One region of the Lysinibacillus sp. NPDC094177 genome, then DNA from elsewhere that is predicted to be linked to it. Evidence: riboswitches for the same ligand, from Rfam matches in the RefSeq annotation. Region 1 holds a riboswitch; the other holds the start of a gene.
The links. A riboswitch is a leader RNA that binds a small molecule or an ion and turns the genes downstream of it on or off. The one in region 1 is predicted to bind FMN.
Positions count from the first base shown of each region.

Region 2: it holds a riboswitch for FMN, as region 1 does, so the genes downstream of both, ACQKNC_RS13145 (ECF transporter S component) here and ribE (riboflavin synthase) in region 1, are expected to answer to the same signal.

Region 1 is NZ_JBNNTW010000004.1:246,506-263,392, reverse strand. Features, by position in the region: gene ACQKNC_RS09340 (InlB B-repeat-containing protein) at 1-1,714, shown strand, start outside; gene ACQKNC_RS09335 (hypothetical protein) at 1,779-2,015, opposite strand; gene ACQKNC_RS09330 (VanW family protein) at 2,516-3,496, shown strand; gene ACQKNC_RS09325 (methyl-accepting chemotaxis protein) at 3,633-4,457, shown strand; gene ACQKNC_RS09320 (HAD hydrolase-like protein) at 4,505-5,122, opposite strand; gene ACQKNC_RS09315 (YibE/F family protein) at 5,410-6,186, opposite strand; gene ACQKNC_RS09310 (YibE/F family protein) at 6,186-7,307, opposite strand; partial or broken gene ACQKNC_RS09305 (NAD(P)-dependent oxidoreductase) at 7,564-7,842, shown strand; gene ACQKNC_RS09300 (hypothetical protein) at 7,918-8,091, shown strand; gene ACQKNC_RS09295 (ABC-F family ATP-binding cassette domain-containing protein) at 8,348-9,973, shown strand; gene ACQKNC_RS09290 (SDR family NAD(P)-dependent oxidoreductase) at 10,067-10,825, shown strand; FMN riboswitch at 11,032-11,157, shown strand; FMN riboswitch at 11,283-11,408, shown strand; gene ribE (riboflavin synthase) at 11,550-12,188, shown strand; partial or broken gene ribB (3,4-dihydroxy-2-butanone-4-phosphate synthase) at 12,218-12,811, shown strand; gene ribH (6,7-dimethyl-8-ribityllumazine synthase) at 13,009-13,476, shown strand; gene ACQKNC_RS09270 (spore germination protein) at 13,651-15,093, shown strand; gene ACQKNC_RS09265 (C45 family autoproteolytic acyltransferase/hydolase) at 15,222-16,259, shown strand; gene ACQKNC_RS09260 (Spo0B domain-containing protein) at 16,885-16,887, shown strand, end outside.
Region 2 is NZ_JBNNTW010000007.1:33,537-50,423, forward strand. Features, by position in the region: gene ACQKNC_RS13075 (GNAT family N-acetyltransferase) at 1-60, shown strand, start outside; gene ACQKNC_RS13080 (DUF309 domain-containing protein) at 54-560, opposite strand; gene ACQKNC_RS13085 (segregation/condensation protein A) at 616-1,395, shown strand; gene scpB (SMC-Scp complex subunit ScpB) at 1,367-1,960, shown strand; gene ACQKNC_RS13095 (D-alanyl-D-alanine carboxypeptidase family protein) at 2,052-3,122, shown strand; gene ACQKNC_RS13100 (hypothetical protein) at 3,301-3,888, shown strand; gene ACQKNC_RS13105 (pseudouridine synthase) at 4,590-5,321, shown strand; gene resA (thiol-disulfide oxidoreductase ResA) at 5,670-6,203, shown strand; gene resB (cytochrome c biogenesis protein ResB) at 6,217-7,893, shown strand; gene ccsB (c-type cytochrome biogenesis protein CcsB) at 7,890-9,077, shown strand; gene ACQKNC_RS13125 (response regulator transcription factor) at 9,412-10,128, shown strand; gene ACQKNC_RS13130 (ATP-binding protein) at 10,121-11,896, shown strand; gene sigX (RNA polymerase sigma factor SigX) at 11,983-12,516, shown strand; gene ACQKNC_RS13140 (RNA polymerase subunit sigma) at 12,513-13,796, shown strand; FMN riboswitch at 14,049-14,246, shown strand; gene ACQKNC_RS13145 (ECF transporter S component) at 14,468-15,058, shown strand; gene ACQKNC_RS13150 (sodium-dependent transporter) at 15,370-16,716, shown strand.

The sequences.
Region 1 (16,887 bases):
TAAAGAGTCGGGATTAACGAATGCATGGAATTTCACAACAGACAAAGTAAAAGCCAGTACCACACTGTATGCGAAATGGACTTCGAAGCAGTACACATTGAGCTTTGACGTTGATGGTGGAAGTGCGATCAATAGTGAGAAAGTAAAACATGGAAATAAGGTGACAAAGCCAACTAATCCAACAAAATCGGGTTATACTTTTGCAGGCTGGTATACAGACAACAAATTCGAAACACCATTCGATTTTGAAAAAGGTATTACATCCGATTCGACAATTTATGCAAAGTGGACAAAAAATATCGATCCAACGCCAGGGCCTGGTCCAGCACCAGACCCGACACCTGGCCCAACAACGGAACAAATTGTTATCGATGTAGTAGATGATACGAATCCGAATGAGTTACTTGTTCGAACACCGATCACTCGTACAAAGGAAACGGACGGTACGGTGAAGGATTCAGTTATCTTCAATGCTGAAAAAGCAGCAGAATCCGTTTCTAAATTAGAAAATCAAGAAACGAAAATAGCAAGAATTATTATTCCAGATGAAAAAGATCAAGTGTCAGAAACAAAAATCGAAGTACCGAAACAAGCAATCAACGCTCTAAAACAAGGCGAAACGAATTTATCGATTAGCACAGTGAATGGAACCATTTTTATCCCAACTTCTTCGCTTACAACATTCACAGATGATTTATATTTCCGTATCGTTCCTGTGAAGAAAAAAGAAGAACAATCTGCTATTGAAACAAGGGCGAAGCAGGAAGAGAAAGTGAAGGAAGTTGTTAAGGACAAGACAGCTACGATTGAAGTGCTAGGTCGACCGATGACCATTGAAACAAATATGCAAAGTCGACCGGTGACCTTGACTTTCCCGCTTCCATCAAACCTAACTCAAGACCAAAAAGACAATTTAGCGATTTTCATCGAACATAGCGATGGAACGAAGGAAGTCGTTCGTGGCAAGATTGTTGAATTCAAAAAAGGACAACTTGGCATTCAATTTAATGTTGATAAGTTCTCCACTTTCACCACCTTGTATATGGAAGGTGCCAACGAATACTTTGGGAATCAAGAAGCAAAACATACGGCATATATTCACGGCTTCACCGACGGAACTTTTCGTCCAAATGCCGATGTGACTAGAGCCCAAATGGCGGCGATGCTTGCGCGAAATTTAAGCACTGGAACTGTACCAGAAGCATCAATGAGTTATAACGATACGAATACATCATGGGCCAAGAATGACATCGAATTTGCACGTCAAGCAGGTATTATGCTTGGATATAATGACATACAATTCGGTCCGAACGATTCAATTACTCGTGCGCAAATGGCAGTAATAACCGCAAGATGGATTGAAAAACAATGTGCAAACGACCAAACAAAATCATTTTGTCAGCCAAATCAGCAGCATACTGCCTATAAAGATGTAATTAATAAACATTGGGCGGCAAAAGAAATTGAACGCATTAGCGGCACTAAGATCATGGTAGGATTCAAAGATGGCACCTTTAAACCCGATGCCAAGTTAACGAGAGCTCAAGCCGTGAAAGTGTTGAATCGTCTATTCCAGCGTGGTCCGCTTGAAGATACGGCAACGTCAACATTTAAAGATGTACAAACAAGCCATTGGGCATTCAAGGAAATTGAAGAAGCAGCCGCTACGCATGCATTTGAAATGAGAAATGGAATAGAATACAAGAAGAATTAATCCATCTGCCGAACACGACATCGAATCGTGTTCGGTTTTTTGATCATATCAAAATTTAAAAGTATCAGGTCACTAAAATTAATTGAATGGGTGCCAGGGACAGTTTTTCGAGGTAAAAACGGCAGAGGAATTCGTGCAAAATATCCAATGCGATATTGGTGTTACCTAAACGATTATGACAAAAAGCTTCAAGCACTGTCGCTTCCACAATTGTCGCAATTTGCTCATCTTGTTGTGCTTTGGTTTTTACCTGAATCAGAACGGTTAAAGCATCGTTAGGCTGTTCTTTTAATAACAACAAACGAGTATATACTAACTGCCAAAAAGGTTGTTTTGTTTTGGTTGCTTGTAGTTACATTCATGATATAGATACTATCATTTTTACAATAAATTTTTATAATTTTTCGAATGTTAATTGTCCTATCATTAACATTTGTCAGTATTATCTTTTTTTGAATTACAATAATCATTCGAAGTATAACACTAGGAGGGACTAGGACATTCCCAGACTTGCCAACCACACATTAGAGCTATGATTATATTACGACATTAGCAGATTACGATATTGCACTTAGCTATAACTGTAAACTTAGACCAGACGAGCCAGTATCACGTACAAAGTTTGTAGCATATATGTATCGTGCACTAAAGCTATAAAATAAACACACTACAAAGTGAATCACTCGACTTTGTGTGTGTTTTCATGTATTAGACAAATAAATATCAACAAATGCAACACACTATCTACAATACCCGAATAAGATGTCTCTGTAGTATGACGATAGAGGTAGGTGTTAACTGTTGAAAAAGAAGTGGATGGCCACATTGTGTATTTTATGCACAATAGGACTAGTTGGTTGTCAGGAGAAATCTGTGCATGAGAAAAAACAAGAACAGCCAATTAAGGATTTAGAGCACGAAGTAGAGAAAAAGCCAGTTACATTTGAACAACAAATAGACCCTATTGTTGAAGTTGTGGATCCTACTACTCAAGCAATCATTCAGACAATTTCACCGAAAGAAATGGGCTATGGAACGGACGTACAATTGTATACTAAAAAAATCGAGCAATTAGTAAAAGAGTTAGCGAGAGGGAATGAAAAAACAGCGGGCTATGATAAGCGTATGGTACTCGATAAGCTGGATGATCAAGGAAAAGTAATTAAAGGTAGTCCTTTAATTGTTTTAAAAGAAAGTGAATTAGTAGAGAAAATATTAGAAGTATCAGCGACCGGTGGTAAAGTGGAGATGCCTCTATATATTACAGAAAGCAGGTATTATTTCGAAGATATTCCTTTTTTAGAAAATGTAGTTGTTGCATCCTATACAACTTACTTCAATACCCATGATGTAGGAAGAAATAAAAATATAGAACTTTCTGCAAAGGCAATCAATAATGTTATCGTTGGAAGTGGAGATTATTTTTCCTTCAATACAGTTGTTGGACCAAGGGATGAAGTAAACGGTTTTCAGCCTGCGCCAGAAATCATCAATAAAAAGGTTGTGATGGGCATTGGGGGAGGTGTTTGTCAAACGTCCTCAACCTTGTTTAACGCAATCGATCAAATACCAGTAAAATTTGTAGAACGTCATCACCATTCTTTAGATGTTGGGTATGTTCCAAAAGGAAGAGATGCTACAGTTTCCTATGGTGGCTTAGATTTTAGATTTCAAAATACAACTGACGTACCATTTTTAATTAAAGCAAACTATAGTAAAAATTCTCTTACAGTTGAAGTAAGAACAGCAGAAAAATATGTAGAAATCTTGAAAAAGCCATAGTAGTTTTCCGAAGACTGAACTGCACCCCAAAAGTTAGACCAAAAATCTAACGATCGGGGTGTCTTTTTTTAGGTGTCATGCTATAGTTAAATCGAGGTATTTCAGTATAATTGTGTTATGAACAAGGGGGAGAATAATGCATCCGAAACTACAGGCAGCAATAGATTCTATTGATTTTTACCAAGTAACATATCCAGAAGATGCTTGTATTATAGTTGCTGATACTGAGAAAGTCATTGCCTATAAGCCAGGTAAACAAGTGGACTTAAAGATTAAAGTTGGTGATTCTGTAGAAAAGTATCGTGGAACAACAACTGAAAATGCTCTTAGCTTGGAAAAGTTTATTAGGGAAGAGCGAGGTTCTGAGGATTTTGGAATGGCGTATATTGCCTCAGCACAACCTATTTTTGATGGTGGGAAAGTAGTTGGTGTGTTAAGTGCCATTATTTCGAATGAAAAAATGGATGGTATGCGTTTATTAGCGACAGAGCTTTCTAGTTCTGTTGAAGAAATGACCGCAACGAATGAAGAGTTAGCAGTAGCAAGTGTAGATGTATCAAATCGCTTAGAGGAACTATCCAACTTTTCGGAATCAATGACTGGAGATATTCAACAAATCAATACGATTGTTAATTTAGTAAAAGATTTAGCTATGAAATCTAAAATTCTTGGATTAAATGCTTCCATTGAGGCTGCTCGCTCAGGTGAGCATGGAAGGGGCTTTGCAGTAGTAGCATCTGAAATACAGAAAATGTCTCAAAGTAGTAATGAAAGTGCCAATAGCATTACAAAACAATTAGAACGCATTAAACAATCTATTGATCAAGTCAATGAGTCAGCAAATCAAATTACAGCGTTTACCCAGCAATTTTCTGTGAGTATGCAGGAATTAACTGATACTTATAAAGGAATTAACAGCACAGCAGAAAAATTAATGCATATTAGCGAGGTAAAAGCCTAGCATACTAAAAAGGATAATAGCAATTTAATCGCTATTATCCTCTTTATTTATATGATATTTAATATTTCTTGCGGTGTAGCAACTTTGTACTCTGGTTCCTCTTGTTGTACAACTTCAATAGCGTCATATCCCCAGCTGACCCAAACAATAGGCACTCCCGCTTTTTTGCAGGCTACGATATCTCTTTGTTCATCACCAATGTATAAGACATCTGATGGTGTAATACTTGAGTCTTTTAAAAATTTCTTTATCACTTTATCCTTTCCGAAAATACGGTTTGAACAAAGAACATTTGATACACAATGAATACCATTCATTTTTAGAAATTCTAAAATGTTCTCCTGTGAATTGGAGGAAATGATAAGGATTTTATAGCCCCTTTTATCAATTTCCATTAGGACTTCTTTAATACCATCATATAGATGAACATCATTTAATGACTGACGGTACAAGCGATAAAACTGTGGTAAAATCATAGGCAATTTATACATAGGAAAGTCGAATAATTTACTTCGTTCCGCTATCGATAATTTTTTCAATGATTCAATTTCTTTTAATTCTATTCCTTTAAATTTGTATTTTTGTGCTATGGTATTCCAAGCCGATGCAAACACTGCCGTAGAATCTGCCAATGTTCCATCAAAATCAAAGATGATATATTTCATTTCAATTTTCTCCTTTATAATCTAATTGTAAAGACGTTTTTTTCTTGAAAATGTTACTGCCTATTCTTAAATTAATGACATGATTATACAGGATATGAAACAGCGTATTACAAAGAACTCTAGATGGGCATTTTTTTTACAATGAGGAATTATTTTTTTTAGCTAAAGTTGGAGCATGATACGTGAAATTCAATAAGAGCAATAAAAGACTTCATTAAATAAATCATATTGAATGGACAAAAAAGTACCTGTCATCCGTTGTTTGAGCTGGGGGACAGGTACGATTATTATGAAGCATTTTCTGTTTCTTCTCGTTTTTTTGTTAAATAATATGCATTTACTGAGGAAGTAATAGGAATGATAAGTGCGATTCCGATGCCTGCGCAACATATCATAATAATTTCAGTGACAAATACTTTAGAATTTATAATTTCGCCAATTGAATAAGATAAATCTTTAAACCATATGAGCAAGCTTAAATATCCACCAAAGAAAGCGTAAAATAATGTATTAGTATCTGTACCTAAAATGTCCTTTCCAATGCTTAAACCTGATGTGAATAATTTTCTTCTGCTAATTAATGGGTTATGGTGAAGAATCTCATGCATGGAAGTAGCAATGGAAATAGCAACATCCAAAATTGCACCAATCGTACTCATAATAATAACGGAAGCTCCAATTTGCACAAAATTGACCCCAATATAAAGTGAAAATATGCTAATTTCTTCTGTGGATTCTGCTCCAAATCCTCTAATCATTGATTTGTCCGTTACAAAAACAATGAATAGTAATAAAATGACAATCGTAATCATCGTAGAAATGAAAGCAGTCATCGTTTTACTGCTCAATTCATTAATAAAAAATAAGCTAATCCAACTTATGACGGTACAGGCAACGAGCGTTAATAAAATCGGACTATTCTTCGGATTGGTCATTAAAAAGATAGTTATAAAGAGTACTCCAAAGTTAAAAAATAAAGATAGAAAAGATCGTACTCCTTTTTTTCCACCAATAACGATCATCAATATGAATAAAATGGCAGTTAACCATACTAAAACATTCATTATTTTGCCCTCTTTCGATTAATGAAAAAAATAGAAGTAAATAGACTGATCGGAATCGTTAAGACAACACCAATTCCACCTGCTAGGGCTCGAGCTAATTCTAACGAAAGGTTCAAGGACAGTGTTTGCCCTAATGGATAAGAGTTTTTCAAATATAAAATTAACATAGGAATTGAACCAGAAATATACACAAAGAACAAAATACTTGTAATCGTTCCCATAACGTCTTTCCCGATATCCATTCCAGAAGTTCTTAAAGCTTGGTCAGAAATATCTTGATTTTGCTCAAATAATGCGAACATAGAAGAAGCCATTGTGATGGAGACATCCATTACAGCCCCTAGTGCCCCAATAAATAACCCAGCCATAAAGATCACTCGATAAGGTCGTGTTAAAAATTGCATTTCTTCATATCGAAGCCCATTCTCGGATGTAATCCACAGAACTAAAGCGCTAATCAATAATGAAATAAATGTTCCTAAAAGCGTTGCAACAATTGCAGCATATGTTTTCTCATTCAAGCCGTTAATGAGAATTAAAGAAATAATCGTAAATAAAAGAACACATACCCCACTGATAAATATCAAATTTATATTGGAATGCACATATAAATCCAATGCGAAGGATAATACAAGCGAATTTACAACTAAACTGATGATTGAAAATAACCCTTGTCTTTTACCAACAATCAGCAAAGCAAAAATGAAAATCCACGCTACTATCAAGACGAACTGATCACGTTTAACGTCTAAAATAGTCCCGGTTAAATCTCCATTTTTGTCAGTAGTTGCTTTAATAGAAACAAATAATTTATTACCAACATGGTACTCCTGGTCGAAGGCACCAGATGCTGAATATTCATTTGTAAAATGAATAAGCTTCCCTTTTTCTTCACCATTTTTTAATATAGCTGTAATAAGCTGAGTATATAAATGATCATCATTTTCATACATATCCGTTACAGGGTTTGATTCTTTTAACTCCGTTTTTATAACTTCGGCAATTGGACGATCATAAAATGCTTCATTGTGATAAACGAAAAAAACAGAAGCGATAAAGCAAATTACAATAAAGGTATAAAAAATAACTTTACTATTAGTTTTTCTTTTTAAGGTGTTAATAAAAATACCTCCAATGTGAGAAGGGAATTTAATCGTATTTGTTACGTACATTGTTAGAGTTAACACGAACAATGACTCACAATACCACTATGATTTTATTAATGTCAAGCAGATTAAAAAAGTGTCATTATAATTTAACTTGCTAATTGAATAGAGGTTCCTTAATTATATAATCGAGGTTAACATGACTTTGGCTTTTAGTGTACTAAGTTAGTTATAGCATATTTAAATTACTGTTATTCATTGATGTAAGTTTATTCATGAAACCATATATGAGACAGCCTATGCCGGTGCACCGTTACTGATTAATTATTCCTCTACAAAAGGAAGCTATTATTTCATTTATTAGGTCATTATCATTGCAATTATAAGGGGAATCCGTGTGATCGCAGTTGCCTCAGAGACGCCAATGAAACGAGCGGGGCAGCCATTTGAGCTTGCACTACCTATCTATATATACTTAGTATCTGATTACTCATCCTTAGTTATTGGTCAGGTACTTCATGTGAATGGGGGGATAATGACGGAAACTTAGGCAATTAAGGGATTTGTATTCTTTAACGTTTTGTGATAGATTAGTAGATACTAAATTCGAAAGGAGGTAAAAGTAATGGAAACTGTATTCGCAAAAGGCTTAGTGGAAAAAGAGGTAAAATCTTACATGCTTCTTGGAGATTTGCTGTCAAAGGGAGAAGTCTGCCCTTTTTTAAGCAAATTTCATATCGAAAACAGATTCCGGAAGCTTTTGCCTTCTTATTTTAACAATTGTAGTCATTCAATTTAGATGAACTTGTATAAATATAATTACGCATTGTGGCGCCGGTTCTGTACGGCGCTTTTTTATGTTCCATTGTGAGTTATAAGAAATCTTTCCCTTGCTTGTAGGGTTTTTTTCGCACTTTTGAGGCGCCGTTCTTTCGGCGTCTTTTTTTTGTTTGAAAGGAGTGAAAAGAGATGTGTAACCTTATATGTCCATTCATCTGTTAAGCGTTTTTAGCTTTGCAAAAGAGATGGTCAAAATCTATAAGGAGATTAAACAAATGATACTTCAATTAAATGGAATTAGTAAAAGCTATTCGGGAGATCCAGTTCTCTCAAATATAACGATGAAAATTGAGCGAGGAGATAAAATTGGCCTCATTGGTGTTAATGGTGCTGGTAAATCAACATTACTAAAGATAATTGCGGGAGACCTTCCTTATGATAATGGAGAGGTCTACATCGGAAAAGGTATTAAAATTGGTTATTTGCGTCAAGACAGTGGGTTGAAGCTAGACAATACAATTTGGGCAGAAATGTTAGAAGCGTTACCTGACCTTCTTGAGGTTGAAAAAGAACTTCGAGAGCTTGAAAAGGAGATGAGCGAACCGACGGTCATAGACAATCCTGAAAAATTTGAAAAAATTATGGATCGATATGCAATAAAATCAGAGTGGTTTATGCAGCATGGTGGCTATGAAATGGAAGCTAAAATTAACAGTATTCTTAATGGTATGGGCTTTGAAAGTACGTCCAAAAATACCCCTATTCATCAGCTAAGTGGTGGACAAAGAACTCGACTTGCATTAGCGAAAATTTTATTGGAACAGCCAGATTTACTAATGCTAGATGAACCGACGAATCATTTGGACTTAACAACATTAAATTGGCTTGAAGCGTATTTACGCTCATACCGAGGTTCCATTCTTCTCATTTCGCATGATCGATATTTTTTAGATGCACTTGTTAATGGTATTTATGAGATAGATCGAACAGAAGTCAGGAAATATGTTGGGAATTACTCCAAATATGTAGAAAGTAAAGAAAAAACTCGCCACTTACTTGAAAAAAAATATATCCTGCAACAGCAAAAAATTTCGAAAATGGAGGACTATATACAACGCAATATTACTATGGCTACTTCTTCTAAAAGTGCAAAAAACAAAAGAAAACAGCTTGAGAGAATAGAACGAATTGAGAAACCTCTAAAGGATTTAAAACATACACAGATGGGGTTTTTATTGGAAAAAAACTCTCATAAGGAAGTGTTAAAGGTACGAGATTTATCGGTTTCCTTTAAGGTAGAATGCGGGCAACAACCGCTATTAAAAAATATTAATTTTCAGCTAAAGCGTGGTGATAAGGTTGCATTAATTGGTCCGAATGGTGTTGGAAAATCAACACTAATAAAGACGTTGTTAAAGGAGATTAGTCCAGATAGTGGTGTTATCACTTGGGGTAACGGTGTGACGGTAGGTTACTACGATCAAGAGCAATCGAACTTACACCCAAATAACACCATTTTACATGAGGTCTGGAGTATTTTCCCACACATTGAAGAAGCGAGAGTTCGTACAGTTTTAGGGAATTTCTTATTTACTGGTGAAGATGTCTTTAAAAAGATATCTACCCTCAGTGGAGGTGAGAGGGCACGAGTAGCTTTATCGAAACTCGTAATGCAAAAAGCAAACGTGCTTATTATGGACGAGCCAACTAATCACCTTGATTTATTTAGTAAAGAAGTATTAGAACAGGCTCTTTTGAATTATGAGGGAACACTTTTCTTTATTTCACATGATCGATATTTTCTTAATAAGCTATCACACAAAATGCTGGAGCTTTCCTCAACTGGCATGAGTATAACTAACGGTAATTACGACGATTACATGAAAATGAAATTGAACTAAGGGCCATAAGCATGGAAAGGCAAAGAGGACCACCGATTGAGAAAATATTTGTGATTACGTAATAAAATATAAAAGCGAAAAGAGGAAGTTAATATGACAAATAAAAATCGAATTGCAGTTATTACAGGATCAGGTAGTGGAATTGGTAGAGCAACTAGTCTTAAATTTGCTGAAAATGGCTATAAAGTCGTGTTAGTTGATTTTAACGAGAAAACTGGAGAAGAGACTCTTAAACTAATTCAACAAAATGGTGGTGAGGGGATTTTCGTTAAAGCGGATGTTTCCAAAGTAGAAGATGTTCAGAATTATGTACAACAAGCCGTAGACACATATGGCCGTATCGATGTATTCTTCAATAACGCAGGCATTATTCAAAAGTTCGCACCATTTACATCGGTTGAAATGGAAGAATACGATCGTCTTATGGATATCAATGTAAAAGGCATTTTTCTTGGCATGAAATATGTTATTCCAGTAATGGAAAAGCAGGGTAAAGGGTCGATTATTAATACTGCTTCATCGGCAGGTATTCGTCCAGAACACAGTATCGCTGTATATTCCGCAAGTAAGCATGCAGTAATCGGTTTAACGAAAGGCGTTGCGATCGAGTATGCAAATAAAGGCATTCGTATTAATGCTGTGTGTCCAGGTGGTATCGTTACACCATTATTTCAAAGTGTTGGTGAGACACTTGAAAAAACAGGATACGTACCAGAAGAAATGTCACGTGTACGTATGGGACGCCATGGTGAACCAGAAGAAGTAGCAGAAGCGGTCCTATTCTTAGCTTCAGATAAAGCAAGCTTCATGGCTGGTGCTGTTGTCTCTGTTGACGGTAGTTTAACTGTATAATTTTATTGTCTTTGGAACAGTCCCGCCTTTGGTCTTTATTAATGACCATAGGTGGGGACTGTTTTTATCTTCAATTATGTAGCGAAAATGAAAAGCTGAAACAGCACCAACTTACGAATGTGAAATAAAATATTGAAAAAATTTTTATTAAGAATTATCTGGATAATAAAATGAAATAGTGTTATCGTAAGAAATAGCTAAATAAAAATATCCTTCAGGGTAGGGTGAAATTCCCAATCGGCGGTGATGAAGAAATTCAAAGTCCGTGAGCGCAAGCTGATTTGGTGCAAATCCAAAACCGACAGTTATAGTCTGGATGGGAGAAGGGTAGAAGTGTGAGCTTTTTAAATTCGCTTGAGTTTAAAAGGTTTGTTTGAGTATGCTTTTATGTTAACTACTTCCCATCGTTTAGTTGGGAAGTAGTTTTTGTTTTATTTGGCTAAAAAATTGAATAGCAATAGTTCTTCGGGGTAGGGTGAAATTCCCAATCGGCGGTGATGAAGGAATTCAAAGTCCGTGAGCGTAAGCTGATTTGGTGCAAATCCAAAACCGACAGTGACAGTCTGGATGGGAGAAGAACGATGAGATGACAGCCTATGGAAAAATTGTGTATCCATGAGGTTTATTTGTTGACGTCTTATGTAAATGAACTCCCAAACCCCTTTAATTTAAGGGGTTTTTTGTTTGAACAGAAATTATGAAGTAAATGAAAGTAGGTGAAAAAATGTTTACAGGAATTGTTGAGGATATTGGTACCATTAAAACCATGCAAAGCGATAGAGAAAGTATGGAAATTACCGTACTTTCAAAGAAAATGGTAGAGGATATAAAGCTCGGGGACAGTATAGCGGTCAATGGTGTTTGTTTAACAGTGATACATTTTAATGAACAAGAGCTAACGATGGATGTCATGCCTGAAACAGTGAGAGCAACAAATTTGCAGCAGCTCGCAGTTGGAGATCCTGTAAATTTAGAGCGCGCTATGTCAGCTAATGGACGTTTCGGAGGTCATTTTGTATCCGGACATGTAGACGGAGTAGGAAAAATATTGCGCAAGCGGCCATTAGCAAATGCAGTCTATATTGATATTGAACTATCAACGGAGTTAACGAGCTACTGTATACCAAAGGGCTCCATCACCATTGACGGAACGAGTTTAACACTCTTTCATGTCGAGAAAAACGGTGTAACAGTATCCCTGATACCCCACACTTACAAGGAAACCATTTTAGGTAAGAAGAAGATTGGTGATCACGTAAATGTAGAAACCGATTTAGTTGGAAAATACATTTTGCATCAACTTAAGCATGGACAGGAACCACCGACTGTTACAAGAGACTTCTTAGCACAAAACGGCTTTTAACCAAAATTTACGAACAGGAGGTGGAGATATTGCTACATTCAATCGAAGAAGCAATAGAGGATTTAAAACAAGGTAAGATGATTATTGTAGTAGATGATGAGGATCGAGAAAACGAAGGGGACTTACTCGCACTTGCGGAATTTATGACCCCAGAAACGATTAACTTCATGGCGACCTATGGAAGAGGTCTTATATGTACGCCGATTTCACAGCAGCTAGCACAAAAATTAGCATTAAAGCCTATGGTTAGTATTAATACAGATAATCATCAAACGGCATTTACCGTTAGTATAGATCATGTAGACACAACAACTGGAATTAGCGCCTTTGAACGGGCAATGACTATACAAAAAATGTTAGAGCCACAGGCAAAAGCTACGGATTTTCGTAGACCAGGCCATGTATTCCCACTAATAGCAAAGGAAAATGGTGTATTAGAACGTAGAGGACATACAGAAGCTACAATTGATTTGGCAAAGCTTTGTCATAGTATTCCTGCGGGCATTATTTGTGAGATTATGGGAGACAATGGCGAAATGCTACGTTTTAATGACCTTGTTAAATATGCAGAGCATCATCATTTAAAAATGATTTCAATTGAAGCATTGGCAACATATCGTCGTCAACAAATAATGGAAAAAAACACAATGACTATCTAAAAAAGGCTTATAACCAAAAGTTGTGGATGATTTTCGTTAAAACGTATGCCATATATAAAGTTGATTGGAGTGTGGGCTGGACGCCTCCAGGAAAGCGCCCAGTCGGAACGGAAATCAACCACACATTATGGTGATTAGCCATAAAAAAGGAGAAAAGAAAAATGGGTAAAACATTTGAAGCACAATTAATTGGTACGAATTTAAAAATAGCTGTAGTAGTTGGTCGTTTCAACGAATTTATTACAAGCAAATTATTAGATGGTGCATTAGATGGTTTAAAGCGTCATGGTGTGGATGAGAACTCTATTGATGTAGCATGGGTTCCTGGTGCATTTGAAGTTCCATTCATCGCGAAACAGTTAGCTGAAACAAAGAATTATGATGCAATTATTGGATTAGGTACTGTGATTCGTGGCTCAACAACACATTATGATTATGTATGTAATGAATCAGCTAAAGGAATTGCAAATGTGTCACTAACTACAAATGTACCTGTTATTTTTGGCATTGTTACTACTGAAAATATTGAACAAGCAATTGAGCGAGCTGGGACTAAGTCAGGGAATAAAGGCTATGATGCGGCAATGTCTGCTATTGAAATGGCAAATTTAAAGAAGATGATTGGATAAATCTATCTGGATATAGTATGGAAATTTCATAGGTGAATTATTCAGAGGTAGCATTCTAAACATCAAGTATTCTTGAATATTTTTAAAAACTATGGGGAAAATATCCGTAAGTGTATTTATCATAAATGTACTAATCTGGAGCTGGCTCAGTAGGAGATGAGGGATATTTCTTCAATGGAACAAGAGTTAAATTTGAAATCTTTGAAGTCACTATTTCAACGTTCTGCTGATGTGGTATTTCAGGAGTATTTCTTTCAGCAACATAAAGTACATTTGATAAAATGTGAAGCGATGATTGATGAACGTTTACTACAGACCGTTATTGTACAACGAGTTCAATCATTATTTACTGAAACATCGGATGAATTAGAGCAACATATAGAAAATAATTTACACATTCCCCATCTTCAGAGAATTACAAGTAAAGATGAGGCCATGACGAGAGTCTATAAAGGACATGTTTTACTGTATTTTGAAGATATGAATTTGCTGTATTCAAGTTATATCGCTAAAAAACCGAATCGGGAGCCTAAAGAAACGACCCTTGAATTGGTAGTCAAAGGTCCGAAAGATGATTTTATTGAGGATGTTTTTATCAATATTGCTTTATTACGCAAGCGATTACCTACTAATTCATTAAGTGTTGAGACGTATGAACTTGGTAAACGATCCAAAACAACCGTAGCTGTACTTTATTTAGAAGATGTCGTAAATCAAAAGATGCTTGAGAAAATAAAATTACAACTGCAGAGAATTGATGCGGATATTATATTTAGTGGAGATTTATTGATGGAAAGAATTGAGCGGGGTGGAAAGATTCTACCTAGACATGATTATACTGGACGTCCTGATTTTGCTGTACAAGCTTTAAGCGGAGGGCGCATTATTATCATAGTTGATGGTGTATCGTATGTAGTTATTACACCTAGTAACTCAATGTTACTTTTTAAATCCGGTGAGGATAACGAGTATCCAATTATTGTGAGCTCCATGGAGCGTTTACTCCGAATAGTGGCTATCTTAATAAGTGTACTTTTACCAGGTTTTTGGCTTGCACTTACTACCTATCATCAAGAGCAATTGCCATTCATCCTATTGGCAACAGTTGTTGAGTCAAGGACAGGTCTTCCATTTCCAACTATTCTTGAAACATTAATGATGCTTTTTATGTTTGAATTATTTCGAGAAGCAAATATCCATCTACCCAGTGTTATCAGTGGGTCCATGAGTGTTGTCGGGGGATTAATTATTGGGGATGCAGCGATTAAATCGGGTGTTACGAGCCCGTCCATGATTGTAGTAATAGCTACTTCAAGTATTGCAGCCTTTACACTCGTCAATCAATCTATTGTAACAGCAATGAGTATTCTCAGGATCATCATCATTTTAGCATCTGCCTTTTTTGGGTTATTTGGATTCTTTAGTTCGGTATTTTTCATACTTCTTTATACTGCAAATATAAGAGTATTAGGTATTCCGTACTTAAACATGGGAGCAGATTTAGATTGGCAGAACATTAAAGGATCTTTAGTTCGCTTATCTTCTGCAAGTTATCGTAAGCGTCCGAAATTTTTAGATGTACAGGATGAGACAAGGACATCGAGTAGGAAAAAATAAATACTTAGAATGAAGAGATCAGGTTTATATAAGCCTGGTCTTTTTATATTTTACTTGACCTTTTATTAACTTGAAGCTTTACGATGAATAATAGAAAATCTATAACATTAGGTAAGGAGAGAATAGCAATGAGATCTTATGAAGAATTAATCGTAGAAGTTATTGATGTAAGAGGCAGCTACTATCAAATTGGACTTCAACAAAGTAAAGTGCTACGGTCACATTCACATCAGAATGGATTTCCGAACTTAACAAATAAAACAAATGTCCAAATGGCAAAACAACTACTACAATTCCATTGCCCTAGCCTTATACAAGAAATGGAAGGATTGGCTGTTGGGTTGGCTCAAACGCTGGATTCTGTAATTAAAATGTATAGTGGCTATAATATTACCTTTCCAGAAATGGGCTGTACATCTTTTGTGCAAAATGGCAAATACATAAGAAACTATGATTTTAGTCCTACATTGTATGATGCCAGACTTGTATTTTCTAATCCAATGAATGGATACGCAAGTGTTGGATTTAGCCAACAAATTATCGGTAGACTTGATGGAATGAATGAATTTGGGTTAGTTGTCGGTCTGCATTTTGTTAATAGTGAGTACCATGATGAGGGCTTTATCGCTTCAACGATTGTCCGAATATTATTAGAGCAATGTAAAAATATTGAAGAAGCACTTAAACTAATCAGAGAGCTACCACATGGTTATTGCTACAATTACTCAATGACAGATCAAAGCGGTCAATCTATAGTAGTAGAAGCTTCTCCACAGAAGCTTGAAGAAAAATGTGGAAATCCATTAATTTGTACGAATCATTTTGAAGCAACTAGTATGAAAGAGAAAAATAAGAAAAATATTCAAGGGTCCGTTAATCGAAAGCATTTTTTAAATAGCTTGGTAGAAAAGAATTTGACTACAATGGCTACTTACAGACATTTTAATAATGGAAATTCTCCGCTATTTTTTAAACACTATAAAGAATACTTTGGCACACTACATACCGTAATTTATTCGCCAAAGCTTCTAGAAGTTATCGTTGGAATAGGAGAGGATGCAGAACCGATAATAATTTCTTTTAAAGATTATTTGGATGAAGCGCTAACGCTTCCAAAAAGGTTAACAGGTCGGATTTATCCACACAACGAAGCAGGAATAGAATAAACAATATATAATAAGGAGAGAGGCATGTAATGACAAAATGCTGTTCTCCTTTTTTTGTTTTCTTTCTAGAGAAGGATTATTAAACTATTGGGTGTGACTTGTACAATATCTCACTCGAAAAATATAAATCGTTTTAGAATTAAATTTTATCAGTACCTTATAGACGACTCCAATTTCAAGTATAGGAAGGAAATAGCTCAAACAGTAGTGGAGGTAAAGATAGGCTTGGTGATAGCCAAAACTCTTTTGTGATGATAAGATAAGAACGAATATTTTTATTTAGAGAGGCGAAGAATCCTTTATCGTATGTATTTTCCCAAATGAATTGAAACGGTGCTTTTAAGATTAACTTATAGCAGGTAAGTAGATAGTCATTGCCGTCCAAATCGCTCTGAAATATCTTGTGACAATGAATTATTAGTTAATGATGAATTTTAAACAACCTAAAAAAAAGAAGTTTACTATAGTATAATAGGATTGTTGGATATGAAATGAAATTGTTTCCCTAGTAGAAAGTATGACATGATATCAACCTCGACTAACAATTTTTGTATTTGATGCGAAAGCCAAGCCCAACTAAATTAAGGCAATATTCATTTCTATAGATGAGGAAGTACCAGGTTTTATG
Region 2 (16,887 bases), on a different contig from region 1:
ACACGTAATTTTGTTAAAAAATGTATAAATTGTATCGATGAAGAAGCAGACGATCATTGACGTCTGCTTTTTCTTTGTTTGCTTTCTTGACGCTCGGCAAGAATATGTGAGCGATCTCGAAGCATATGTTTATGAAGAAGATAGTTATAGCTACTTGATGGTAAAAGCTGTATGCGAACAAATACTAATTCCTCCAATATAGGTGAAAGAGGAAGCTGAAATGCATGAAAGGACTTGCCCATTTGGATAGCAGAAAGTGAATTTAATAGTTGTGTTAGTAGTATTTCGTAGTCGATTTCGTCAAAAAAGATATGTCCCATATTATTTTGAAAATTATTGAGTGCTTTTTCTAAGATTCGCGCAGCGCCAATATTATTGTCACGTCGCCAATGATATAAACCTGTTGCGAGTTGTACGTATCCAACGAGAGGATGCTTTTTATCACCTGGAGCAATTTCCTTCCAGTATTCTTCAAGGACTTCATGGCATTCAAAAAAATCTTGATTACCATTAAAAAAAGCACAATAGTCGATAAATAAAGTGTGATGCTGTGGATGCATTTTGGACTCCTTTCTACTATACTAAAAGAACATAGAATCTCAGGGTGGTAAAACAATGTCTTATGAAGTAAAATTAGAAGCCTTTTCAGGGCCTCTTGATTTATTATTGCATTTAATTCACAGATTGGAAATTGATATTTATGATATCCCAATGGCTGAAATTACTCAACAATATATCGACCATATACATGCTATGCAGGTACTGGAGTTAAATGAAGCTAGTGAATATTTAGTGATGGCTGCAACATTATTGGCCATTAAAAGTCGAATGCTCTTACCAATTCACGAAGGTGAGCTAGAAGATGCCGAATTAGAAGTCGACGGCCCAGACCCTCGTGAAGAATTGGTGCAACGTTTAATAGAGTATAAGAAATATAAAGAAGCAGCGAGTAGCCTGCAAGAGCTTGAAACAGATCGGGCACAGGTATTTACACGGCAGCCAGCAGATTTATCAGAGTTAACATCGGATGAACAAATGGCGTTATTTGATTTGAACGTCAACATCTATGACATGCTTGGGGCATTTCAAAAGCTAATGCGCCGCAAAAAATTAAAAAAACCATTAAAGACAACTGTAGCGAGACAGGAACGCTCAGTGAAAGATCAAATGCGTTCGGTTGTCGATTCATTACGAACTACAGGTGGACGTGCATCATTTTTCGAGCTTTTTCCCTATGAAGATAAGCCAACGCTTATTCTGACGTTTTTATCCATTCTTGAACTAATGAAACGTCAGATCGTCATCGTAGAGCAAAATGGTAACTTTGAAGAATTAACAGTTACTTTACAGAAGGAGGAATGGGATGATGACGAAAACATTGATGCTACAGAGTAGAATAGAAGCCTTATTATTCGTTGTTGGAGACGACGGTTTAACTATTAAACAATTGTCGCAACTTTTAGGCGAACCGGAAGAGTTAGTGTTGCAGACAATGGCAGCGTTAAAAGCAACATATGAAAAAGATTTAGAAAGAGGTATTACTGTAAAAGAAATAGCTGGAGTTTATCAGCTTATCACAAAATCTGAATTAGCAGATACCATTCAAAGATTAGTAGAAAATCCAACTGTTCAATCATTATCGCAAGCCTCGCTTGAGGTATTGGCTATTGTGGCATACAAACAGCCAATTACACGTGTAGCAATTGAAGATTTGCGTGGTGTGAAATGTGAAAGGCCAATACAAACGCTCGCTGCTAGAGGGTTAATTAAGGAAGTTGGCCGTTCAGAAGGAACTGGGCGTGCAATCTTATATGGTACAACAAAAGAATTCTTAAATTACTTTGGTTTAAATAATATAGAAGAAATGCCGCCTTTACCTGAAGATGAGCTAGTTGAAACAGAGCAAGAAACAGATTTATTTATGACTAAATTCCAAGAAACCTTTAGTGGAGTAAAGTAAATGAGCAAGGTGTGAATTAAAGGTATAATGCTTTGTTTGAAGCATAAATATAATCTATATTTTCCTATTACTTATAATAAGGAGTGGCTCGTTGCTTCGGTTAGTACGTTTAGTATTGTTAATGATAGTCGTGGTAATGTTAATGCTTCCACAAACCAGTTTAGCACGAGGAGGTAGCGGATATGCTGTCTTAGATGGGGATACGGGCCGTGTTTTATTTGAATCAAATAGTGATGTACGGTTACCAATTGCTAGCTTAACAAAAATTTGGACAGCACTTGTTGCTATTGAAAATAGCAATCTTCAAGATGAAGTGGTTATTTCACCGAGAGCTGCAACGGCTGAGGGCTCGTCAATTTACTTGCAGGCGGGTGAAACAGTTACAGTAGAAACTCTGTTATATGGTTTGATGCTTCGCTCAGGGAATGACGCAGCAACCGCTTTAGCAGAGCATGCTGGTGGATCGGTAGAAGGATTTGTAAAGTTAATGAATGAGCGGGCTGTTGTTGCTGGTCTCACAAATACAGTATTTATGAACCCGTCTGGCTTGCACCATGATGAGCATTTATCGTCAGCGAGAGATACTGCTGAAATGTTGAGAATTGCTCTTCAAAATAAAACTTTCAAGAAGATTGCCTCTACAGTTCTATTTCGTGCCAATACTGAAAACGGGATGTTATGGGAAAATAAGCATCGTTTATTACGAGAAGGGTCAGGGGTTGCAGTCGAAATAGGCGATGAGACACAACAACCTGTTAATGCATTAAAATCAGCAAAAGGTTCAGCATTTGCCGGAAAAACAGGTTTTACAAAGGTGGCTGGTCGTACCCTTGCAACTGCCTTCCAAAAGGACGGGCAAACCTGTATTGTCGTCACTTTGAATGAATCCGATGACTGGAATGTACATCGGGGTTTAGCCAACAAGGTTTGGCAAGATTACAGTCTTGAGACTGTAGTGAAAAAAGGTAAATATAAAGTCAATAAAAATCTTTCCATTCGTTTAGAGGAACCAATTCTTTTACAGTTAAATAAAGAAGAAAAAGAAAGTGTAAGACAAGTTTTGCATGTTTCCAGAAAACGTAAGGAAGGTGTACTATCCATCTTTATCGGCGAAGAGCGTATTTATGCAGTGCCAGTAAAAGTTGAATCAGCGGATCGTTAAAAGCGATACGCTGATTTTTTTGTTTTTGACACACATGCAGGATAACGATTGTAGACGACGCCAGTTCCTATCGAGCTGTGTGAATAAATTAGTTTTATTTAACAAGTGATAAAAAATTTGGTAAAATTAATTATGGTGACATTTAATTGAATTTTCTAATATTTGTAGGGGGGTATTTATGACCAAAGAATCAAAGAGTAAGCAATATCAAATAGGGTTTATAATAATTTTATTCTTGTCAAGCTTTATTGCTCCCGTTATCTTTTTATATCCTATTCAAGAGTTGCTCTATCGACCTAAAGATTACTACTTTTTTGATCCTTTTTTTACAGCATATATTCTGATGATGGTAGTATTAATCATGCTAGCAGTCACGTTATTAGTCAATTTTTTAGTGACTCCTAAAACAAAAAAAAGGAAGAATATTCAACGAGGAATCGTGGTAACATCGTTTGTAATTGCTGGTGCATTGATATTTTTATGTATTAATAACTATCAATATATTGATACAAAAGGATTTCATATGAATCATTTTTTTAGTTTGCAAGAGGATTTTACAAGCTGGGAAGATATTGTGAAAGTTGAACAGACTATTGTAGAAAAAAATGGTGTGAGTTCACCAGATAAATTGATTTTTACATTACAAGATGGTGCAACAATTGAACAATCTTTAACAGGAAAGTTATCAAGCGCTAAGCAATTTATTAATGAAGAATTAAGTAACTATGGACTTAAAATCGAAAATAAATATAGTGAAAATGAGTAATTTTGAAAGGCTGCCGAAAATGGTGGCCTTTTTTCTGTTTTATTGAAAATTTTTAAATGTGATTGCTATTTCATTAAAAATAATAAGAGGGTATGGATAAATTTGATTATCGCCAAATGTTGGGGTGACATTTGTTAAAACGTATGCCATTTATCTTCATTCAGTAGAAGACTCCTACCTCTAAAAGTGGTGAGATGAATGCAGATGCGGTTCCATACAGTAGATGTCCAAACAACTACTGAAATATAGGAATTATACTAAGACCGCCATGCTCTGCTACGTTAACACTACGCTTTCGCGCAAAAAACATCTGTTGCTGCCGCTGCGCTTTCGCACAAAAAACATCTGCTGCTGCCGCTGCGCTTTCGCACAAAAAACATCTGCTGCTGCCGCTGCGCTTTCGCGCAAAAAACAAATGCTGGCTCAAGCGGCTCATCGGACACCTCTAGTCGGAATGGAAATCAATCCCATGTAATGGTGGTGATTCTTAAAATTCAAGTGCAAATTATCCAGAAACTAGTTGATAAAAACTATTTCAAATAATTTAATTACTTATGCATAATTAGTTTTTCTTTAATAATGTATAAAAGTATGACATAATTTTCACAGATTAGCGGGAAAAATAACCTTATTCATAAAGTGCGAATGAGGTTTAAAGTTTGGTTTCTAAACCAAGGTGAATGAAAACTAGAGGTGAAAGAATGGAAAGATTACAAAAGGTCATTGCCTATGCTGGTGTGGCGTCTAGGCGTAAGGCGGAACAATTGATTGTAGAAGGTAAAGTAAAAGTGAACGGAGTCGTAGTGCGTGAGTTAGGGACAAAGGTTTCCAACTCAGATACGATAGAAGTAGAAGGCGTGAAGCTGGAGAAAGAGGATAAAGTTTATTATTTACTATATAAACCACGTGGTACGATATCGGCTGTAACAGACGACAAAGGACGTAAAACTGTCACAGATTTGTTTAAGCATATTCCGCAACGAATTTTCCCAGTTGGCCGTCTCGATTATGATACATCGGGCTTATTGCTATTAACAAATGATGGTGAATTCTCTTATATGCTGACACATCCGAAGTTTAAAATCGACAAAACATACATTGCTCGTGTTAAGGGTGTTCCAACGATTGAAGGTTTAAAACAGCTTCAACGAGGAATTAAGCTTGAAGATGGCAAAACAGCTCCAGCAAAAGTTAGTATGACTTCATTTGATGAAAAAGCAGGTAAGGCAATCTGTGAAATTACTATTCACGAAGGGCGAAATCGTCAAGTGCGTCGCATGTTCGATGCAATCGGTACTCCTGTTGTTAAACTAAAACGTGAACGCTTTGCCTTTTTAGATTTATTTGGACTAGCGCCGGGGGAATATCGTGAATTATCAAAGCATGAAGTGAAGCAATTGCGCGTGTTAGCGGAGACAGGAAAAATCGGATAAATAAGCATTTTTTTAAAAGAAAGTGAAATACTTCTATGTGTAATAGTAATGTATTCACTTTCTTATTAGTGTAATCGTTCATAAATCATTCATAATTATTAGCTAAGCGTTTGTGTTTCATTTTGCTATAATAGGTGGGAATGGTATACCTAGATTAGTTTATTCTGATGAAATCGGTTCCATCATTTATCAGGCGGTGTTTGACGCATAAGTGAATGACAAATATAAAATTTGACAAACATAAATGTTGTAAATTATACGGTGAAAAACTATACATATGAGTGTTTGTATGAAAGCTTAGCGTCAATTGGAGTTACTCAAAGCCATCATTGATAGGGGGTTATTAACTTGGAGAAAAAGAAAAAACGTCTCGTCATTCGTACCGTAATTTTGGCAGTTTTAGTATTAGCAATTGGTTACACGGTATACGGAACAGCGACAAAGGATAAAGTAGAGTTAATAGCAGTTGGCTCTAAAGCACCAGACTTCACGTTAGTAGATTTAAACGGTGAGAAACATAAGCTGTCTGATTATAAAGGACAGGGAGTGTTTTTGAACTTCTGGGGTACTTTTTGTAAGCCTTGTGAGAAGGAAATGCCTGCAATGGACCGTCAGTATAAAGTTTATAAAGATCAGGGTGTACAAACATTGGCGGTCAATATTGCACAAACAGATTTTGAAGTACAGAATTTTGTCGATAGACACGAATTAACGTTCCCTGTAGTTATTGACAAAACGAAAAGTGTTATGACTGCCTACAATGTAGGTAATTTACCAGCAACTGTCCTTATTGATCCAGATGGTAAAGTAGTCAAGATTACTACTGGTGAAATGACGGAGGAAAATATTGCATCGTATATGGAATTAGTGAAGCCAAAATAAGGAGAAAATGACTATGGAAAACATCATTTGTGCTTGTGGTCATAGTAACCCATACGGCACGAAGCTTTGTGAGAAATGTGGTCGTCCTTTAACAGAGGAAGGTAAACAAACAAAAGTTGTTGATATGCGCTACGACGGAACGGCGATTCGTTCAAAAACGTATAATAAAACAGTCATCGATAAAATTTGGAATTTCTTCTCGAATGTAAAAGTGGGGATTGCCCTCATTATTATTACGTTGGTCGCAGCGTCAATTGGAACAATACTACCGCAAGCGATTTATGTTAATGCCCCGGAACCTAGTAAAGCAGAGTATTATGAGAAAGTGTATGGTGTGTTGGGCAAACTCTATAATAATTTAGGACTTTCTCATTTGTATAACACTTGGTGGTTCCAAATTTTAGTGGGTATGCTTGCGATATCTATTATTGTTGCGAGTTTAGACCGTGGTTTACCATTGCATAAGTCTCTAAAAAATCAACGAGTTAAACGTCATGAAAGTTTTATGAAGCGTCAACGTATCGTTGCGGAAGGACAAGTGTCAAACCCTGATGAAACGCTAGATAAAGTTGAGCAAAAAATGACTGAATTAAAATATCATGTTCGTCGTGATGGAAGTGCACTTCTAGCAGAGCGCGGTCGTTTTGCTCGGTACGGCCCATACATAAATCATGTCGGTCTCATTATCTTTTTAGCAGGTGTTATGTTGCGCTTATTACCTGGTTTTTATGTGGATGAGACGATTTGGATACGTGAAGGTGAGACACGAGCTATACCAGGTATGGACGGCTATTTTATTAAAAATAATAAATTTATTTTGGAAACCCATGGTAATAAGCCCCAGAACGAGCAAATGAACCAAGGTGTAAATGCTATGGCGAAAAATTATCAAACAGACGTCACATTATACAAACAACCTGAGGGAGCCCTTCCTGGAGATTTAGACAATCTTGAAAAATTAAGAGATTACTCTATTCGTGTTAATCATCCGTTAAAAGAAAACGGTTTTGCGCTGTATCAAATGAATTATCGTCTTAACGAATTGAGACAGATGAATTTTAATTTAGTGAATAAAGCAAATGAAGAAGATTCACTTGGTCAAATTCAAATTGATTTAACGAATCCTAAAAAAGAATATGATTTAGGAAATGGTTCCTCAGTACAGATTCTTGTTTATACACCAGATTTTGCTGGCTTTGATAATGGTGAACCACAGACAAAATCATCAATACCAAATAATCCAGCATTTTTATTTAAAATGACAACACCAGAAACTCCAAAAGGTGAAGTAAGCTTTGTAGAAATTAGGAAGCCGCCACTTGAACCACTTGGTGAAAACAAATATAGAATGAAATTCGCAGGAGCAGAGATGCGTAATTCATCAAACTTTACAATTCGTAAGGACAGTACGATACCAATTTTATTTGTAGGCGGTATTATTTTCATGATTGGTGTAGTAATTGGCTCGTATTGGAACCACCGACGTTTATGGTTACAGGTGGAGCCGGATGGTCAAGTGTTGATGGCTGCCCATGTGAATAAAAATATGTTTAGTATGAAAAAGGATTTAGATACAGTCACTACTTTTGCTGGTCTACCACCATATATAGATCAGGTAGATAAGCCTGAAGATGACAAGAAATCCACTAAGCGAGGCACTAAAGAAAAGGAAGGTGACAACACCTTATGAGTTTGATTGACATAAGTGGAAACCTATTATTTGTAGCATTCATTGCCTACCTAGTTGCAACTTTATTATTTGGTGGTTCGATAAAGCAATCGAATGCAACAGGTAAAAATACCGAAAAATGGGGCAAGGCTGCAATTGTTGTAACAATTATCGGTCTACTTGCGCAGCTTGGTTATTTTATTACTCGTTGGATTTATTCAGGCCATGCACCAGTTAGTAATATGTTTGAATTTACGACTGCGTTCGGTATGTTCGTTGTTGGGGCATTCGTTTTAATTTATTTTATTTATCGCGTGACTGCTCTAGGCTTAATAGCATTACCTGTGGCGATATTAATAATTGCTTATGCGGCGATGTTCCCGACCGAGGTTAGTCCTTTAGTGCCGTCTTTACAAAGTTACTGGTTAACAATTCACGTTATTACAGCTGCTTTAGGTCAATCAATTTTAGCAATTAGTGCAGTAGCAGGACTAATTTATTTATTAAAAGTAGTTGATTTAAAGAAGCCTTCTAAACAACGTTTCTGGTTAGAAGCGGTAATGTTCTTCCTTGTGGTAGTCGTTGGTTTCGTGGTTGCTACATCAGTTTTTAAAATGATGGATTACGATTCAACATATACTTATGCTGATAAAGAGGGTAATGAACGTCAAATTACCTACCAAATGCCTCCGCTATTTGGCATGAATGAATATAAGGCAGTGGAAGAACATGGCATGTCTCCGTTAGTAGAAATGCCTGCACTCATTAATGCGAAGAAATTAACAACAGTTGTGTGGTCATTATTAGTAGGATCTGTTTTGTACTTATTAATTCGATTAATTGCACGACGTCGAATTAGTGAGATTTTCCAACCTTTTGTCAAACGAGTGAATTTACAATTAGTGGATGAAATTGGTTATCGTTCAGTGATAATTGGCTTCCCAGTATTTACGTTAGGGGCTTTAATCTTTGCAATGATTTGGGCACAACTTGCGTGGAGTCGTTTCTGGGGATGGGATCCGAAGGAAGTGTGGGCACTTATTACATGGTTATTCTATGCAGCATTCCTACACTTACGTTTATCAAAAGGCTGGGAAGGTGAAAAATCTGCATGGTTAGCATTAATTGGTTTCGGAATTATATTATTTAACTTAATTGCTGTTAACTTGATCCTTGCAGGTTTACACTCATACGCTTCAGCTTAAACTGATTTGATAAAAACTGATTAACTTCTTTCAGCAATTGTTTATGTAGCGAAAGCAAAGTGTCAGCTACAATTATTTTCTGTATCGAAAGCGTAGCGACAGGTACAGAAGTCTCCCACCTTTATTGGTGGTGAGCTGAATGCGAATTTAAGTTACTTTTCAGCGGATGTCCAAACACCTGCTGAGATTTATAGCACATATGAGATTTTTACGTCGCTAGTATTAGAAAGAAAGGCCTTCTTGCTGTGGCAAGAAGGCTTTCTTTTCTTTTCAATATGTACTGTACCATGTACAATAGAGGGTAGAGAAAGATTAGAAGAGAGGGATCGTTAAAGTGTCAGAAAATATTTCAGTATTAGTAGTAGATGACGAGGATCGTATTCGACGCTTATTGAAAATGTATTTAGAGCGAGAAGGGTACCTTGTTGACGAAGCAGAAAATGGTGAACAAGCGATCGAAAAATCTTTAGAAAAAGAGTATCACTGTATTTTACTAGACATTATGATGCCTGAAAAAGATGGACTTGAAGTATGTGCGGAAATCCGTGAACGAGCAGCAACACCGATTATTTTATTAACTGCAAAAGGCGAGGAAGCGAATCGTGTACAAGGCTTTGAGCTTGGAGCAGATGATTATATTGTAAAACCATTTAGTCCTCGTGAGGTTGTGTTACGTGTGAAGGCTATATTACGTCGTTCTCAAGCCTTCTCGCCTTCGACAAATGCTTCTTCTTCAAAAGATTTAGTTGTATTTCAACATTTAATGATCGATCATGATGCTCACCGTGTAACAGCAGAGGGGATCGAAGTAAATTTAACGCCTAAAGAGTATGAATTGCTTTATTTCCTAGCGAAATCACCAGACAAAGTATTTGACCGTGAACAATTACTAAAAGAAGTTTGGCATTATGATTTCTTTGGCGATTTACGTACAGTTGACACACATGTAAAACGTTTACGTGAAAAGCTCAACCGTGTCTCTGAAAACGCAGCGAAGATGATCGTTACTGTATGGGGCGTTGGCTACAAATTTGAGGTTGTCAATGAATAGAATATGGAATAGTGTTGTCGGGAAGCTATGGGTAACCATATTGCTTCTCGTTTCATTTGTATTATTTGTTTTCACGGTTTTAATGCTTGAGTTTCTTCAGAATTACCATATGCAGCAAGCAGAAAGCTCTTTGCGTCAAACAGCAGCAACCGTTGCAAGTATAGTAGATGATAAAAAAACAGCAGAGTCGACGTCGGAATTATTAAAAGATATTTTACCCGAAAGTACGAATGCGCTAATTGCTATTAACCATGACAGAGTTTCTTTTGCTTTGCAGGAAGGTGTAAATAAAAAAGAAATCCAGAATATGATTTTAGCTAATAAATCGTTCCAAGAAGTTTTTCAATCAGATAAACCGATTATTAAGGAAATGCTGATGCCGTCTTCTACAGACGAAGAAAAAATGGAATCGTATGTTGTGCTAGGTTTCCCGCTAAATGTGGAAAATACAGTGCACGGGGCTGTTTTTATTTATCAAAGTCCAGATGCACTGCATAAAACATCAAAAGAGACGACGAAAGTTGTCTTTTTATCTGCGTTCATTGCCTTTGTACTAACGACATTTTTTGCGTTTTTCCTTTCATCGCGTATTACGTCACCATTACGTAAAATGCGTGAGTTGGCATTTGAAATTTCTAAAGGGAATTTTGAAGCGAAGATGCCGACTACGCAAAATGATGAAATCGGCCAGCTTGCTGTTGCTTTTAATCAAATGGGACGTCAATTGAAACACAATCTAGAAGTGATCAATCAAGAAAATGAACAGCTTTCAAATATTTTAACATCCATGACAGACGCAGTTATTACGTTTAATCGTGATCGTACAATATTATTAAGTAATCCGCCCGCGGACCGTTTAATGCAAAAATGGTTTGTCAATAAAGGTTCACAAAGTGCGAAGCCAATTCCGCCAGAGCTTTATCATATGCTCGATCATGTACTGATGTTTGAGGATAAGCTTGAAGAAGAAATTGAGATGGATGGAAGTTACTATACGTTTACGATTAGCCCTCTTTATAGTGAAGAATCGATACGTGGAGCGGTTGCAGTTATTCGTGATATGACTGAGCAGCATCGCCTAGAAAAACTACGCTCAGACTTTATTGCCAATGTGTCTCATGAGCTACGAACGCCGATTTCGATGCTCCAAGGTTATTCAGAGGCCCTAATGGATGATGATTTTATTCAGGATCAAGAAGAACGTAATGAGATTACAAAAATTATTTATGATGAATCGAAGCGTATGGGACGCCTCGTAACAGATTTATTAGACCTTGCGCGTATGGAATCGGGGCATATGACGCTTTACAAGGATGAACTCCCAATCAATTCAACATTTGAACGTATTACTCAAAAATTTGCACAGGTTGCAAAAGAGAAGCATGTTCGTCTGATATTTGACAGTGAATTTAATGCCGAAGCTACGATTAGTATAGATGAGGATCGGATTGAACAAGTATTAACGAATTTAGTTGATAATGCTCTCCGTCATACTGATGAAGGATCTGTAACAGTGAAGGTTGAGCAGGAGCCAACCTTTGCCAAAATATCTGTCCAAGATACAGGGCATGGTATTCCACAAGAGGACTTACCATATGTCTTTGAACGTTTCTATAAAGCAGATAAGGCACGTACTCGTTCTAAAGGCGGAACTGGACTAGGGTTAGCTATTGCTAGAAATATTGTCAAGGCACATTCAGGAAATATTATGGTAGATAGTGTACTGAAAGAGGGGACTACCTTCACGTTTTATTTACCATTCGATTAATATCATCACTATTGAAATGGTATTAATTGGCTGTAACTTCTGAGAACATTTAGACGACAAATATAATAGAACGGGGGTGGAGTGCTTTGAATGACTCCGTGTTCCATCGGTTATACGATGCATATCATCAAGACGTGTTCCAGTTTCTTATTTATTTAGTAAAAAACCGTACACTTGCTGAGGATTTAGCGCACGAGGTTTATGTTCGCGTATTACGCTCATATGATCAGTTCGCAGGAAATAGTAGCGAAAAGACATGGCTTTTTGCTATTGCTAAAAATGTCGCTATTGATCATTTTAGAAAGCAGGCTGTACGTCAAAAACATTCACTTGATTTTTTTGATTGGGAAACGGAACAGCTACATTCAACCACACCATCACCGGAAGACATGTTGCAGGCCAGTGATGAATTTATGCAAGTACAATCAGCACTTGAACACTGTACAGGTGACCAAAAAATGGTCATTATTATGCGATACTTTCAAGATTTATCGATTGCAGAAACAGCGCAAATACTAGATTGGACAGAAGCGAAGGTAAAAACCACTCAGCATCGTGCCATTAAATTTTTAAGGCAACAGCTACAACAGGTTAGAGAACAGGAGGCGAAACGGCAGTGACACATAATCAATTTGATGATGACCAATTTGAACATGTATTGAATAATGCCCCTAAGCTTTCTGACCGCCGTTCGAAAGAGGAAATATTAAATCGATTATTGGCAGATGCTCGCTTGCAGGATAATGTCCATCTTCAAGAAGCTATACAACAACCATTAGATGATGAAATAACATCGCATGAGCAACAAAAAAGTACCGAGACAGCGATACTAAAGAAGAAAGTTCGTAAATGGCCAATCTTTATGAGTGTTGCAGCTGTTTTCGCTTTAACAGTGCTTACAGGCACCATGTTCATGAAAAACAATGATGTGAAGATGGATCAGGCTAATGCTCCTGAAACTTCTCAATATTCAACAATACAGGATAATCGTGCAGCAAAAAGCTCTATCAACCATGATAATCTTATGGAGTCCAATATAGTAGCAGAACATAAACGGATCATGTCTCTACGATCATCCGTTTATGAGGAAGATTTAACAGATGCAGTGGTGTTCCATATTGGTTTGGCAAATCGTGATAAGGAAAGTGTACCGATGACATATATCATTCCAAATGAACGAGTTGCTACTGATTTTGGGAAGAAAAAGCCTACGACATTACAAATGTATGAAAAGTATGCGCCGCAAATTGATGAGAAAGCTAATGGTTTTACTAACTATCATCCGTATAAAGGCGAATTGAAGGAGAAGGGCGATAAACTAGTTCATGTATTGCCAAAGAAAAATGACTATGATGTCGCTTCTAAAGATACTGGCGAATATTTAGGAACTTTACAAGATACATTCTCAGACTCAGAGTATAAAGATATTGAGTTTGAAAATCCAGATGGTACAGCATACGAGTTTTCCAAGCAAGAAGAGCCTAGTAAGATTATGGAATTAACAAACTCAAATCATTTTAATTATTATTTATATAAAGATGATAATGGGTCTGAATATTTATCACCCGATTCCCGCAAAACTTTTTCCACTGTAACAGAAGCTCTTACCGTTATGCGAAATAAAAATGATGATATATACGTTTCAGTCGTACCGGAAAATATAACATACACTGTGAAAGAGGTAGCAGAAGGCGTTATTGTTACATTTGATGAGCCACTTGATTTAACGACAATGGATGCTGTTCGAGCAACTCAAATGATTGAAGCTATGATGCTTACTGCTGCAAGCTTTGATAAACAAATACGGCTAGACAATGTTGTACAGGAGAGCTGGGAGGGATTTGATTTTAAAAATTTCTTGCCAAAGCCTGTGGGAGCCAATAAACGATATATGCCATAAATAGCATGACGCTAATCTTCAACAAATGGATGAACAGAAATTAATAAGTAAATTTTTTGAGCATTCTCGCCGCTGTATGTGCGTGAATGCTCTTGTCAGTTTATTGACGGGTAGAGTAATCAGTGGGGATGGAGAAAAGGCTATTAGCGAGAATCTGTAAAACATACAAGTTTAATCGGGATTTTTTAAGCAAAGCTATTTACTTTTCCCTAATAATTCTTTATAGTAAGGCTATGAAACAAAAAAATATTGATTCATCTTCGGGGCAGGGTGAAAATCCCGACCGGCGGTAATAGAGTTGTAAATCGCTAATATTTCATTTTAGACACATTAGCTCGAATGATTTACTAAATACTCTTTAGCCCGCGACCTGTGCAAATTATTTTTTGCATGGCTGACTTGGTGCAATTCCAAGGCCGACAGTTAAAGTCTGGATGGGAGAAGATGGAGGTACGATCGTCATTCATTGTTATGAATTTAGCTATGTACGAGCGTTTTTTTGATGTGGATTCACACAGCATATGCTCAAAAATAGTTAATTAATGGCGTTTTTTAATCATGCCTATTCTCCCTTATGCTTTTTTGCATAGGGGTTTTTTCATGATAATACTTGATTAGGTCGTAACCTTTCTTCTTGCGAGATTGAATCAGCAAAGAGGAGAGAGTTTACTATGAAGAAAAATGTTAAACTTCAATCGTTTATTACGATTGGCATGCTGAGCAGTATTTCGTTTTTATTAATGCTTTTTAATTTCCCTATTCCGCCATTCCCAGCGTTTTTGGAAGTAGACTTCAGTGATATGCCAGCACTACTTGCAGCAATCACAATGGGGCCTGTAGCCGGTATTTTAGTAGAATTATTTAAAAATGTGTTAGACTGGATTTTCTCAGGTACGCCAACAGGAGTACCGGTAGGACATATTGCGAACTTTGTAACAGGTATTTTATTTATTCTACCAGTAAGCTTTGTTTTTAATCGCTTCAAAACAGTTAAAGGTCTTATCGGAGGATTAGCTGCTGGAACAATCATAATGGCAGTAGGAATGAGCATTCTTAACTATGCAATATTTTTACCTATGTACACTTACTTTTTAGGTATGGAGCCTGTTGTAGGTGATTCACTATATAAAATGATCATAGCTGGTATCTTGCCATTTAACATTGTGAAAGGTATTTTAATTACTATCATCATGGCGTTACTATTCACAACAATGCGTAAATGGATTAATAATCAGCGTTCTATGTATTTACAAAATAATTGAAATGAAACCTCGAGCTGTTAAGTGCTCGAGGTTTTTTTATATGAAACGGATAGGTTAGACGAGCAGAACTAGTAAAGGATAGGATAGGATAGGATAGGATAGGATAGGATAGGATAGGATTTGAGTCAAAGTGAAGGAAAGAACTGACAAAGCGACTGATAGAAAAGTCAAAGCGAAGGATAGAAAAGCCAGAGCGACGGAAAGAAATGCCGAATTGGATAATCAAAGTGATCGATAGAATTAATCTAGTCGAGCTTAGTATTTTAATGTAGAATAAGGAAGAGTTTAGTATGTTAGAGGAGTTTGAAGAGATGAGCGAAAAAAAGAGTCAGTGGTCTAGTAAACTAGGCTTTATTTTAGCGTCGGCAGGAGCTGCGATCGGGCTAGGGGCAATTTGGAAGCTCCCGTATGTTACAGGACAAAGTGGTGGGGGAGCGTTTTTCCTTATTTTTGTCCTATTTACATTGTTGATTGGTTTACCGATGCTATTATCAGAATATGTTTTAGGTCGCGGTACACAGTCTGAGGCTGTGACTGCCTATAAAAAAATTGCGCCTACGAAAACAGGCTGGGCTTGGGTTGGACGTATGGGCGTGCTCGGTTGTTTTTTATTATTAACTTTTTACAGTGTTGTAGGAGGTTGGATTTTTATATATAGTGGCCTTGGCGTGACTGGGGCTGTTATTGATCCTGGCAATGACCCTAGTGAACTATTTGGAAAGATTGTAGGAACACCCTGGATTACATTACTAGGTTTGGGGTTATTTACGCTAGTAAATGTACTAGTCATTTCACTTGGTGTGCAAAATGGTATAGAGAAGGCAAGTAAGTGGATGATGCCTTTATTATTCATTATGTTTATTGTGCTTGTTGTGCGAGCCTTAACATTAGATGGGGCAATGGAGGGAGTTAAATTCTTCTTGTGGCCTGACTTTTCCAATATAACTGGGAAATCTATATTAGAAGCGTTAGGGCAGTCCTTCTTTGGCTTAGCGGTTGGATTTTCTTGTCTAGTGACGTATAGCTCTTATTTAAAGAAGGATGTAAGCTTACCGAATTCTGCAGGCTCCGTTGTTATACTTACTGTGCTTGTATCGTTTTTGGCAGGATTAGCAATTTTCCCTGTTGTATTTGCTTTTAATTTAGAACCAGCATCTGGACCGGGCTTATTATTTATGGTACTTCCAACAGCATTTAGTCAAATGCCATTTGGTGAAGTGTTCTTAGCGATGTTTTTATTATTATTTTTATTTGCAACGCTAACTTCTTCCTTTAGTTTATATGAAATTATTGTAGCTGCATTTATTGAGAAGGGGCGTATGTCTCGTTCTACATTGACAATGCTACTAGGTGTAGTAGTCTTTATTGCCGCAATCCCAGCAGCGCTTTCATCAAGCACGTTAGCGGACGTATCGATCTTTGGAAAAACAATTTTTGATGCAACTGACTTTTTAGTTTCTAATTTAATGCTTCCGTTGGGCAACTTATTGATTGCGATCTTTATTGCGCATGTAGTTGATAAAGAATTTGTGAAGAGGGAATTGTTAATAGGAAGTCATATGGGGCAGGGGTTCTATTCAACATATCGACTATTGATGTTAATAGTAGTACCTTTGGTGATTATTGTTGTGTTAGTAAACATGCTTTTACAATATTAAAAAGAGTAGGTTGTGTTCCGTTTTACGGGAATGCAACCTACTTTTTTTATCTTCGTTCAGTAGCACACTCCCACCTCTGAAGGTGGTGAGATGGACACTGATGTGATTCCTTTTCATTGGGTGTAGCAATTTATCTGTGCGAAAGCAAAGCGACAGCCACAATTACGCATG